3 regions of the Acidovorax sp. FG60 genome follow, and region 3 is predicted to be linked to each of the others. Evidence: predicted binding sites of a transcription regulator. Region 3 holds the regulator's gene; each other region holds the start of a gene.
The links. Region 3 encodes NrdR, which represses ribonucleotide reductase genes. Its sites were predicted from a motif close to CACNANATNTNGTG; they were not measured.

Region 1 (4,196 bases), on a different contig from region 3:
CCCTGGTCCATGAGGCGCTGGATGAGCTTGCGCTTGGTCTCCAGGCTTTGTTTGCCCAGTTCCATCAAGCGGTCGAGTGCGGCGAGCAGCCCCGCCTCATCGCCCGCATGCAAGTACCCCAGCCGCGCGCAGTTGATGGTGACCACGCCCAGGCTGCCCGTCTGCTCGGCGCTGCCGAACAGGCCGTTGCCGCGCTTCAAGAGCTCGCGCAGATCGAGCTGCAGGCGGCAGCACATGGAGCGCACCATGTTGGGCTCCAGCTCGGAGTTGATGAAGTTCTGGAAGTACGGCAGACCGTACTTGGCTGTCATATCGAACAGCAGCTGCGCGTTCTCGCTCTCCCAGGGGAAGTCCTTGGTGATGTTGTAGGTGGGGATGGGAAAGGTGAACACGCGGCCCTTGGCATCGCCCGTGGTCATCACGTCGATGTAGGCGCGGTTGATGAGGTCCATCTCGGCCTGCAGGTCACCATACGCGAAGGGCATCTCCTGGCCCGCGATCACGGGCACCTGCTCGCGCAGGTCCTCGGGACAGGTCCAGTCGAAGGTGAGGTTGGTGAACGGCGTTTGCGTGCCCCAGCGCGAGGGCACGTTGAGGTTGTAAACCAGCTCCTGGATGCACTGGCGCACCTGCGCGTAGTCCATGCCGTCCTTGCGCACGAAGGGTGCCATGTAGGTGTCGAACGACGAGAACGCCTGCGCGCCCGCCCACTCGTTCTGCAGCGTGCCCAGGAAGTTCACGATCTGCCCCACGGCGGAACTCATGTGTTTGGGCGGCCCCGCCTCCACCTTGCCCGGCACCCCGTTGAGCCCCTCGTGCAGCAGCGTGCGCAGCGACCAGCCCGCGCAGTAGCCGCTGAGCATGTCGAGGTCGTGGATGTGGATATCGCCATTGCGGTGCGCCTCGCCGATCTCGGGCGTGTAGACGTGCGACAGCCAGTAGTTGGCCGTGACCTTGCCCGCCACGTTCAGGATCAGCCCGCCCAGCGAATAGCCCTGGTTGGCGTTGGCGTTCACGCGCCAGTCGGCGCGCGTGAGGTATTCGTTGATGGAGCTTTCCACATCGACCAGCGTCTGCTTGTCGGCGCGCAGCGTGGCGTGCTGCTCGCGGTAGACGATGTAGGCGCGTGCGGTGGCCAGGTGGTTGGCGGCGATCAGCGTCTGCTCGGCCACGTCCTGGATCTGCTCGATGGTGGGGGCCTCGCCCTGGAAGCGGTGGATGAGCACCTTGGTGACCTGGGCGGTGAGCAATGCCGCTTCGTCGGCGCCGTATTCACCCGAGGCCTGCCCGGCGCTGGCCAGCGCGGCGCGGATGCGTTCGGCATCAAACGGAACGCGCTGGCCGCTGCGCAAAACGACTTCGCGTGGCAAGGTGGCAAGGGTGGACGCCATGGGTTCGACCAATCTGTGGAACGGGTTAAAAACACTACCTATGGTGTCCACGATACCCACCAAACACTATAGGTAGTTTGATTCAACACAATCGAGGCGGTAAGCAGGGGTAAAAAAATGCCGGCACAGAGGCCGGCGGAAAGGAAGGTGCCGTCAGGCCCTACCGATGGATCAGAGGTGCATGCGCAGGCATGCAGTGGGGTGCAGGAGGGTGCTGCTCAATGGCAGGCGGCGGTTTCTTCCTCCTCGATGCGGGGATAAAAGTCGTGGTCTTCGCGCTGCATGCGCTCGAACACCCGGCGCAGCACCACATTGGCCTCGTCCCGAAAGCCCTGCGCATCGCGGCGCACGTTCTCGGCCGTGTTCCAGCGGCGCGCGAAGGCGTCGTAGGCGCTGGCAATCGAGGCCATCTCGCTCTGGTACTGGCGGCCCAGGCGCGCCAGTTCGGGGTTGCCACCGCGCTGCAGCGCGGGGTACAGCACCTGGTCTTCCACGGCCAGGTGCAGCTTGATGGTGCCGCTCATGGCCACGATGCCCTGCGCGATGGCGCGGGCATTGCCTTCCACGCCCGCCTGGGCCAGGGCGCGCAAGGTGGCGATGCTGCGCAGGATGTCGGTGTGCTGGTGCTTGAATTTTTCGAGGTTCATGCTCACTCCTTGTGGGCAAACGGTGTGTGAGCGCGGTGGCCGCTTGTGGCAGCCGCCGCGCACAGTCCATTTCAGCGACGGGCCTGTGCTAGGTAGGGGCCCGCTTGCGCCGGGGCGCGCGAGCCGAACAGCCCGCTCACCACCTGCCAGGCCATGGCCAGCGCGCCGACGATGAAGACCACGTCGCCAACGGTGCGCACCCAGCGCAGGGTCTGCATGAAGGGCTGCTGCATGAAGGCTTCGCCCCGTGCGTACCACAGGCCTTCGCTCACGCTGGCGTGGAACTGGAACAGTCCGATGGGCAGCAGGCTGGTGGCAATCATCAGCACCAGGCCCGCGTTGAGCCACCAGAAGCCCGTCTTCATGAGCCGCTCGCTGAACACCAGCTGCGGGCGGATGTAGCGCAGCACCAGCAGCGTGAAGCCCAGCGCCAGGAAGCCATACACACCGAACAGCGCAGCGTGGGCATGCACCGGCGTGGTGTTGAGTCCCTGCAGGTAATACAGCGCAATCGGCGGGTTGATCATGAAGCCGAAGACGCCCGCGCCCAGCATGTTCCAGAAGGCCACGGCCACGAAGCACATGAGGGGCCACTTGAGGTTGGCCATCCACTTCGCGCGGTGCTGCAGGCGCCAGTGTTCCCAGGCCTCATGGCCCAGCACCACCAGGGGCACCACTTCCAGCGCGCTGAACGATGCGCCCACGGCCATCACCGGCGTGGTGGTGCCGCTGAAGTACAGGTGGTGGAAAGTGCCGGGCACGCCGCCCAGCATGAAGAGCGAGGCCGAGGCCAGGCTGGCGGCCGTGGCCATGCGTGGCGACACGAGGCCGAGCGTCGAGAAGATGAAGGCCAGCGCCGTGGTGGCGAACACTTCAAAGAAGCCCTCGACCCACAGGTGCACCACCCACCAGCGCCAGTACTCCATCACCGATAGGTGGGTACGCTCGCCGTAGAAGAAGCCCGCACCGTAGAACAGGCCGATGGCCACCACCGACGCTGTCAGCAGCGCCAGCAGGTTCTTGTCGCTGCCGGGGGTGCGCAGCGCCGGCACGATGCCGCGCAGCATGAGCACCAGCCAGAAGGCGATGCCGGTGAACTTGCCGATCTGCCACAGGCGGCCCAGGTCCACGTATTCATAGCCCTGGTGGCCCAGCCAGAAGTTCCACTCGGGTGGCATGATCTGCGCGATGGCCAGGTAGTTGCCGACGAACGAGCCCACCACCACCACGACCAGCGCCCAGAACAGGATGTCCACACCGAGCTTCTGCCAGGCCGGGTCCTTGCCGCCGTTGATGAGCGGCGCGAGGAACAGGCCGGCTGCCAGGAAGCCCGTGGCGATCCAGAACAGCGCGCTCTGGATGTGCCAGGTGCGCACCAGCGAATACGGGAACCACTGTGACACGTTGATGCCGTAGAACTGCTGGCCTTCCACCGTGTAGTGGGCCGTGAAGCCGCCTAGCAGCACCTGGAAGCTGAACAGCGCCACGATGAGGAACAGGTATTTGCCCAGCCCGCGCTGGGAGGGCGTGAGCGGCACGCGCGAGAGCGGGTCGTGCTGGGGTGGCGTGGGTTCCACCTCGTCGTGCTTGCGCAGGAAGGACCAGCCCCACACGAGGAAGCCCACGCCCGCCATCATCACGACCACGCTCATCACCGACCAGACCATGTTCTCGGCCGTGGGCTTGTTGCCGATCAACGGCTCGTGGGGCCAGTTGTTGGTGTACGTCGCCGTGGTGCCGGGGCGCTCGGTGGCGGCGGCCCAGGCCGTCCAGAAGAAGAAACCCGTCATCTGCGCGCGCCGCTCGGCGCTGGGCAGGGTGTTCTCCTTCATGGCGAAGTGCTCGCGGGTCTTGTGCAGCGCGGGCACGTCGCTGAAAAGCTGGTCGTAGTACAGCGCGGTCATCGCGATCGCGTCAGCACGCACCGAGGACACCGTGGCCACGCCCGTCTCGGGGTTGTAGGTGTTGGTGCGGTACTCGGTCTTCATGCGGTCGCGCAGCACAGCCTGGGCGGCGGCGTCGAGCTCGGCAAAGGGCTTGCCGTGCGCACGCTCGGCGGCGATGTCAAGCCAGTTGAGCAGCTCGCGGTGCAGCCAGTCGGCCGTCCAGTCAGGTGCCTGGTACGCGCCGTGGCCCCAGATGGAACCCAGCTGCATGC
Region 2 (4,196 bases), on a different contig from region 3:
TTGGAAAGGCAAAGGCGGCTGTCCCGCCGGGTGGCTTTGGTTCAGTCCACCGTCCAGTTGATTTTGCGATGAGGGCTTGACTTCTTCGTCCCAGGTCAACATAGATTTTCCAGTGTTCGGATTATGAAAGCAGTGCTGCGAAAAGAAAAGCACTGAAGCGTTGTGCAGCAAGGATTTGTTGCTTCACAGCACATGCGCGACACCTCGGAAGAGCCCAAGGTGTCGCGTGCGAAGTTCTTATTGGCAGGCTTCGCAGCCGGGATCATCGATAGCGCAGAACTTGACGTCAGTAGCAGGCACTGCTGATGCTTGATGGGTGGCTTCAACAACTGCCGCATCGAGTGCGCTGGGTTTCGCTGCAACGGGCACCGACGCTGCCGATGCGCCACTGTCATTGCCCGATGAAACGGCATTGAGCTGGCGTGTATTCACGGTGCTCATTTCGACGTGTGTGGCGCTTTGTGTGCGCAGGTAATACGTGGTCTTGAGGCCACGGATCCAGGCCAGCTTGTAGGTGTCGTCGAGCTTCTTGCCCGATGCGCCGGCCATGTAGATGTTCAGGCTCTGCGCCTGATCAATCCATTTCTGGCGACGCGATGCGGCTTCCACCAGCCACTGCGGCTCGACTTCAAACGCTGTGGAGTACAGCGCCTTGATGTCCTGTGGCACCCGATCGATGGGGTGCAGCGAACCCTTGAAGTGCTTGAGGTCCATGATCATCACGTCATCCCACAGTCCCAGGCGCTTGAGGTCGCGCACCAGCCCACCGTTGATGACCGTGAATTCACCCGACAGGTTGGACTTGACCGACAGGTTGCCGAACGAAGGCTCGATCGAGGCATCAACGCCGATGATGTTGGAGATGGTGGCCGTGGGGGCAATGGCGACGCAGTTGGAGTTGCGCATGCCGTCCTGTGCAATTTTCTTGCGCAGGGCATCCCAGTCCAGGGTGGACGAGCGATCCACTTCCACATATCCGCCACGGGCCTGCGAGAGCATGTCCAGCGTGTCGAAAGGCAGGATGCCGCGATCCCACAGCGAGCCCTTGTAGCTGGAGTACTGGCCGCGTTCCCGGGCCAATTCGGTGGAGGCCCAGTAGGCGTAGTAGCAGATGGCCTCCATCGACTTGTCGGCGAATTCCACGGCCTCCTGCGAGGCGTAGGGAATGCGCAGTTCGTACAGGCTGTCTTGGAACGCCATGACGCCCAGGCCCACGGGGCGGTGGCGCAGATTGGAGTCGCGGGCCTTCTTGACGGCGTAATAGTTGATGTCGATCACGTTGTCGAGCATGCGCATGGCAACCGTGATGGTCTTCTTGAGCTTCTCGTGGTCGATCTGGCCGTCCTTGATGTGCTGCAGCAGGTTGACCGAACCGAGATTGCAGACGGCGGTTTCGGTGTCGCTGGTGTTGAGTGTGATCTCAGTGCACAGGTTGGACGAGTGCACCACACCAGCGTGCTGCTGGGGCGAACGCACGTTGCAGGCATCCTTGAAGGTGATCCAAGGATGGCCGGTCTCGAACAGCATGGTCAGCATCTTGCGCCACATGTCGGTGGCCTGCACCGTCTTGGCGGGTTTGATCTCGCCGCGCGCAGCCTTCTCTTCGTAGGCCACATAGGCCTTCTCGAAGTCGGCGCCGAACAGATCGTGCAGGTCGGGCACGTTGGAAGGGGAGAACAACGTCCAGGTGCCCTTTTCCATCACGCGGCGCATGAACAGGTCAGGGATCCAGTTGGCCGTGTTCATGTCGTGCGTGCGGCGGCGGTCGTCGCCGGTGTTCTTGCGCAGTTCCAGGAACTCTTCGATATCCAGGTGCCAGGTTTCCAGGTAGGTGCAGACGGCGCCCTTGCGCTTGCCGCCCTGGTTCACCGCCACAGCGGTGTCGTTGACCACCTTGAGGAAGGGCACCACGCCTTGCGATTCCCCGTTCGTGCCCTTGATGTGGGAGCCCAGGGCACGCACGCGGGTCCAGTCATTGCCCAGGCCGCCAGCAAACTTGGACAGCAGGGCGTTTTCCTTGATCGATTCGTAAATGCCATCCAGGTCGTCGGGCACCGTGGTCAGGTAGCAGCTGGACAGCTGCGAGCGCAGGGTACCGCTGTTGAACAGCGTGGGGGTGGACGACATGAAGTCGAAGGACGACAGCACTTCGTAGAACTCGATGGCGCGGGCCTCGCGGTCGGTTTCATTGAGTGCCAGGCCCATGGCTACGCGCATGAAGAACGCCTGGGGCAGTTCGATGCGGGTTTTCTTGACGTGCAGGAAGTAGCGGTCATACAGGGTCTGCAGGCCGAGGTAGTCGAACTGCAGGTCGCGCTCGGCCTTGAGCGCGGCGCCCAGGCGGTTCAGGTCATATTGCTTGAGCAGGCGCTCGTCCAACAGCTCGTTGTCCACCCCCTTCTGGATGAAGGCGGGGAAATAGTCCCTGTAGGCCTGACCCATGTCGCTCTGGGCGACCTCGCGTCCCAGCACTTCGCGCACGATGGTATGCAGCAGCAGGCGGGCCGTGGCATAGGTGTAGTCAGGGTCTTTTTCGATCAGGGTGCGGGCGGCGAGGATGGACGCCTTGTAGACCTCGTCCATGGGAACGCCGTCATACAGGTTGCGCATGGTCTCGGCGACGATGGGCGCGGCCTGGATGTCGGCGCCGAGGTTGGCGCAGGCCGATTCGATGAGCCCGTGCAGGCGCAGGATGTCCAGCTGCACGCGTTGGCCGTTGTCGATCACGTTCAAAATGGGGGTTGCGGGCGCGAGCTGTTCCTGGTGGTGAGCACGCTCTTGCGTGCGGCGCTCGCGGTACAGAACATAGGCCCGGGCGACTTCGTGGTGTTCGCCGCGCATCAGGCCCAGTTCAACCTGATCCTGCACGTCTTCAATATGGAAGGTGCCGCCACCGGGACGCGAGCGCATGAGGGCGCGGACCACATTCTGGGTGAGCGTGTCCACCACCTCGCGCACGCTGGCGGAAGCGGCGCCCTGCGTGCCGTGCACTGCCAGAAATGCCTTCATCATCGCCACCGCAATTTTTTGCGGCTCAAAGGGCACGACTGCTCCGTTGCGGCGAATGATCTGATAGTGCGCCAGCGAGTTACCCGCCTCCGCTGGTGCGGACTGGGTGTTTGGGGCCTCGGGGGAGGCGGCATGGGGCGTGGAAGGCGTGTTCAAAGCAGCTTGCATGGGGGGTCCTCTTCTGTGGGCTGTCTGGGGTGTGGTGCGCGGCCTGGATGCCATCGCAGCGTGTGAGTGGTGCGGCGGACTACTGTCTGGCGCACACTATATATGGTGTGTCACATGCATTCAAGACACTACCGGTAGTGTACCGTCGTATTGCCCTCAGAAAAACGAAACAGCATGTCAGCGGCGCCGCAGGGCCTTCTGCTGACCCCGCAGGAACCCGTTGCCCCTGCGGAAAAGCAGGACGAAAACCTCGCAAAGACAAGCGTTTCGAGCGGATTTTCTGCGCGAGGCCGCGTGGTGTCTGGGGACGCGACGATGTGCAAATGCACATAGAAAAAAGTCGCTGAATGTGGCGCTGCCACAGCGCCCTCAGCGGGCGGCTTGAATGTCAGGCCAGGTGGCTGCCGGAAAACGTTGCACGGGCCAGTTCAGTGCTTTTTGTACCTGCGCCCAATCGAAGCCGGAGCCTGGGTCCTGCTTGCGCCCGGGCGCGATGTGCTCATGCCCTGCGATGTGTTCAATGGGGTAGCGCTGTTCGATGTCCTGGCAGAGCGTTGTCAGGGTCTGGTACTGCGCGGGTTCGAACGCAAGCCCTTCAAGGCCTTCCAGTTCAATGCCAATCGAGTCATCGTTGCACTGGCTGCGGCCACGGTAGGCCGACTGGCCAGCATGCCAGGCCCGAAGATCACAGTCCACAAACTGCCAAAGGGCGCCGGTGCGGTCAATGAAGAAATGCGACGAAACGGCCAAACCACGGATGCTCTGGTAGTAGGGGTGTGCGTCCCAGTCCAGCGAGTTGGTGAATAGCTGTTGCACCGCATTCCCGCCATATGTGCCTGGCGGCAAACTGATGGAATGCACCACGATCAGGTCGATGGAGGAACTTGCCGGGGCAGGGCGCACACCATGGTTGGGGGATTCCAGCCTGGTTGCTGCACGGTGCCATCCACCGTCCCAAGGCGTTGATCTGCCTGGTGCCGCGTCAGCCGATCTCGTCATGCGGGTCCTGGTCATTGGGG
Region 3 (4,196 bases):
GCTTGACGGCTGACACAACGGTCTTTGCCATCGGTCGCGATGCGGAGATGAAGGTCCACATGGCGAGGAGGCAAGGTATTGCCTCCAGGGGTTTGCCGTAGAGGCCGCATCTGCTGCACCAGGACACTGAATGCCCTCGGAGGGAGACTTGGCTTCGTCTGGCGATGCCTGAAATCTACAGGCAGCACAACCTTACCAAAGGCGCCGCCGCAACTCAAACTGGATTCTCAATGGCAAAAAGACCGGCGATTGAATTTGACATACGCACGTAACAACAGCTCGCGAAGTCCCAAGCCCCAGGTCGGCGCACACCCCCTAAAACCTGTGATTTTTTACATACTTTTCATAACTTAATGATCTTAAAAATCAAAATGTTAGTATTGACTAAGCATTTAGTGAACTTCTAGAATCCGCCAGCCCCAAAACGGGCTAGTAAAAACCCCAACCTCGCTGCCGAACCCGGCTAAGTCAAAGCAGGCCCCAAGCACACCAAAGACGTGCGGCCTCACTTGATGGCGTACCAATCCAGGCGATCCGCCGAGACGAGACAGTCCCCGACGACTGCCCGGCTCACTGTGGCGCCTCAGAAAGGAAGAGCTATGACAGCGTCAGGAAAAATAGTCTCCGGCGTGCGGACCTTCGTGGCCGACGTGACCGAAGGTTTTCTTGAAATCACCCACAACAGCTTTGCCCTCATCGGCCTGGCTGTCGCCTTCGTCGTGATCACCCTCACGGCCCGCCCGGACTTGCGCCAGGCTGGTGAAGCACAGTTGATGAACTGGCTGCAGGCCCGCCAAGTGGAAGTGCTTGGCATGCCCATCGAACCAGAAGCCAGTGAGCGCGCCACGGCGGGCAACCCCAAGGACCTGCCCAAAGAGCAGGCTGCCGTCGCCTTCTGGCTCAGCAAGAAGTACCGTGTCGCCCCTGAGCCGCTGAGCGTGCTGGTGGCCGAGGCCTATGAAATTGGCGCAAAGTCCAAGATCGACCCGACGCTGATCCTTGCCATCATGGCCATCGAGTCGAGCTTCAACCCATTTGCACAAAGCGCCGTTGGCGCCCAGGGGCTGATGCAGGTGATGACCAATGTGCACACCGACAAGTACCAGAACTTTGGCGGGCACTTTGCTGCCTTTGACCCCGTGAGCAATCTGCGTGTGGGCGTGAAGGTTCTGCAGGAGTGCATTGCGCGCGCCGGTTCGGTGGAGGGCGGGCTGCGCTTTTATGTCGGCGCAGGCAATCTTGCCGACGATGGCGGCTATGCGGCCAAGGTGATGGCCGAGCATTTCCGGCTGCGCCAGGTCGCCGGTGGCCGGGCCATGCCCACCACGCCACCACCCAACCTCTCCACCCAGGCTCCCGCACAGGTCATCCCGGTGGCCGCACCGCCCGCAACGCCTGCCGCCAGCGGTGACAAAGTGGCCCTGCTCTCCGGGCTCTGACAAGGTTCGCGAGCCCCTGGGGGTAGAAACATCCCTCGGACACACCGCCTCCCATTTCCCTGGCACCTTTGCGCGCGTCACGTCAGCTACACTAGCGAGGTACGCGACTGGCGATAGGCGCGGCATCCAACACAGGGTGCTGCCGCTGACGTGGAAACCGACAAGGGCCTGCCTCTTGTGAACCACTGGGAAGCGTGCCGCACGGGGTTTATCCCTTCTGCGTTCAGCCGTTCGCCTGGGCAGCCCTTGTTTCAAGGGACACAAGTTCATAGGACTGCCAATCATGTACGACCGCAATATTCTTGTCGAACAAACCGACCCCGAACTGTTTGCCGCCATCCAGGCTGAAAACGCCCGGCAAGAGCACCACATCGAGCTGATCGCCAGCGAGAACTATGCCTCCCCCGCCGTGATGTGGGCGCAGGGCACGCAGCTGACCAACAAATACGCCGAAGGCTACCCCGGCAAGCGCTACTACGGTGGCTGCGAGCATGTGGACGTGGCCGAGCAACTGGCCATCGACCGCGTCAAGCAGATCTTCGGCGCCGAAGCCGCCAACGTGCAGCCCCACTGCGGCGCCTCTGCCAACGAGGCGGTGTTCCTGGCCTTCCTGAAGCCCGGCGACACCATCATGGGCATGAGCCTGGCCGAAGGCGGCCACCTGACACATGGCATGCCGCTGAACATGTCGGGCAAGTGGTTCAACGTGGTCTCCTACGGCCTGGACGCCAACGAAGCCATCGACTATGAAGCGATGGAAAAGAAGGCCCACGAGACCAAGCCCAAGCTCATCATCGCCGGTGCATCGGCCTACAGCCTGCACATCGACTTTGCGCGCTTTGCCAAGGTGGCCAAGGACGTGGGTGCGATCTTCATGGTGGACATGGCCCACTACGCTGGCTTGATCGCAGCTGGCGTGTACCCCAACCCCGTGCCCCACGCCGACGTGGTCACCTCCACCACGCACAAGAGCCTGCGCGGCCCCCGTGGCGGCATCATCCTGATGAAGGCCCAGCACGAAAAGGCTATCAACAGCGCCATCTTCCCCGGCCTGCAAGGCGGCCCGCTGATGCACGTGATCGCCGCCAAGGCCGTGGCCTTCAAGGAAGCACTGCAACCCGAGTTCAAGGCCTACCAGGAACAAGTAGCCAAGAACGCCAAGGTGCTGGCAGAGACGCTGACCGCACGCGGCCTGCGCATCGTGAGCGGCGGCACGCAAAGCCACGTGATGCTGGTCGACCTGCGCGCCAAGGGCATCACCGGCAAGGAAGCCGAGGCCGTGCTGGGCGCCGCCCACATGACCATCAACAAGAACGCGATCCCCAACGACCCTGAAAAGCCGATGGTGACCAGCGGCGTGCGCATTGGCACCCCTGCCATGACCACGCGCGGCTTCAAGGAAGAAGAGGCCCGCATCACGGCCAATCTGATCGCCGACGTGCTGGACAACCCGCGCGACGAAGCCAACATCGCTGCGGTGCGCGCCAAGGTCAATGCCCTGACCGCCCGCTTCCCCGTCTACGGCTAAATCCACAGCCGAAAACCATGAAGTGCCCCTTCTGCAGCCACCTCGAGACGCAAGTCGTTGAAACGCGGGTGTCTGAGGATGGGGTCTTCATCCGCCGCCGCCGCCAGTGCGGCGCGTGCGACAAGCGCTTTACCACCTACGAGCGGCCGGAAGTGAACTTCCCGGCCATCGTCAAGAAGGACGGGCGCCGCATTGAATACGACCGGGGCAAGCTGCTCGCCTCGTTCAACCTGGCTTTGCGCAAGCGCCCCGTGAGCACCGACCAGATCGACAGCGCCATCGAGCGGATCGAGGAAAAGCTGCTCAACCTGGGGCAGCGCGAGGTGATCTCCAGCCGCATTGGTGAGCTGGTGATGCGCGAGCTCAAGAAGCTCGACAAGGTGGCCTACATCCGCTTTGCCAGCGTGTACCGCAGCTTTGAAGACATCGACGACTTCCGCGCCATGGTTGACGAAGTGCGCAAGTAGCAGCCTCCGTATTGCTGTCTGCACCGGTGCTGGCTACAGGGCCGGATGATCTCAGGCACTTTTGGTCTCCAGCGCTTATCACACAAGCGCCAGCAGCTATAAAATATTATAGCAACCACATCCACGGGCGATACATGTGGACCTGAGCGGGCGATCGCTGTCGCGCGTGCTACACCGCAGCATGCTCCAAAATTAATAGCTGCGCACGCTTTCTGGACAAGCGCTAGACGCCAATTTGGCTTGAAAACTGGCTTGGTGCGAGCCAGCGCGCGAGTCGCCTGTACTCCACAATGCGCCCGGTGAAAACCCGCCACTTCCTGCAGCTGGTGCTGCTGTCCGCCCTGTGGGGCGCCTCCTTTCTTTTCATCCGCATTGCCAGCCCCGTGCTCGGGCCCAACGTGATGGCTGCGCTGCGCATTGGCCTGGCCACGTTGACGCTGATGGGCATCATGCGGGTCGCCAACGAACCCTGGCCGTGGCGCCATTGGCGCGAGCTGTTCGGGCTGGGCACGCTCACCGTCGCACTGCCTTTTCTGCTGTATGCCTGGGCGGCCTTGCACCTGCCCGCCGGCTACAGCTCACTGCTCAACACCATGGCCGTGCCCTTTGGCGTGATTGCCGCCGCGTGGATGAAGGAGGACACACTGAGCACGCGCAAGTGGCTGGGTTGCGTCTGCGGCTTTGCGGGGGTGGCGCTGATCGTGCAGCTGGGGCCCGTGGAGCCCACGCCTGCCTTGCTGATGGCAGCGGCGGCCTGTGTGG

Region 1: the regulator NrdR is predicted to act here: its motif matches at 1,424-1,437, upstream of ACODS0_RS05525 (ribonucleoside triphosphate reductase).
Region 2: the regulator NrdR is predicted to act here: its motif matches at 3,272-3,285, upstream of ACODS0_RS02865 (ribonucleoside-diphosphate reductase subunit alpha).

What each region holds. Positions count from the first base shown of each region.
Region 1 covers NZ_JBMDJC010000003.1:112,854-117,049, forward strand. The annotation lists gene ACODS0_RS05525 (ribonucleoside triphosphate reductase) at 1-1,391, opposite strand, end outside; gene ACODS0_RS05530 (hemerythrin domain-containing protein) at 1,610-2,038, opposite strand; gene ACODS0_RS05535 (nitric-oxide reductase large subunit) at 2,110-4,196, opposite strand, start outside.
Region 2 covers NZ_JBMDJC010000001.1:634,083-638,278, reverse strand. The annotation lists gene ACODS0_RS02870 (ribonucleotide-diphosphate reductase subunit beta) at 1-102, opposite strand, end outside; gene ACODS0_RS02865 (ribonucleoside-diphosphate reductase subunit alpha) at 238-3,177, opposite strand; gene ampD (1,6-anhydro-N-acetylmuramyl-L-alanine amidase AmpD) at 3,547-4,176, opposite strand; gene ACODS0_RS02855 (sigma-54-dependent transcriptional regulator) at 4,160-4,196, opposite strand, start outside.
Region 3 covers NZ_JBMDJC010000029.1:3,286-7,481, forward strand. The annotation lists gene ACODS0_RS25770 (lytic transglycosylase domain-containing protein) at 600-1,439, shown strand; ZMP/ZTP riboswitch at 1,533-1,687, shown strand; gene glyA (serine hydroxymethyltransferase) at 1,723-2,967, shown strand; gene nrdR (transcriptional regulator NrdR) at 2,985-3,434, shown strand; gene ACODS0_RS25785 (DMT family transporter) at 3,725-4,196, shown strand, end outside.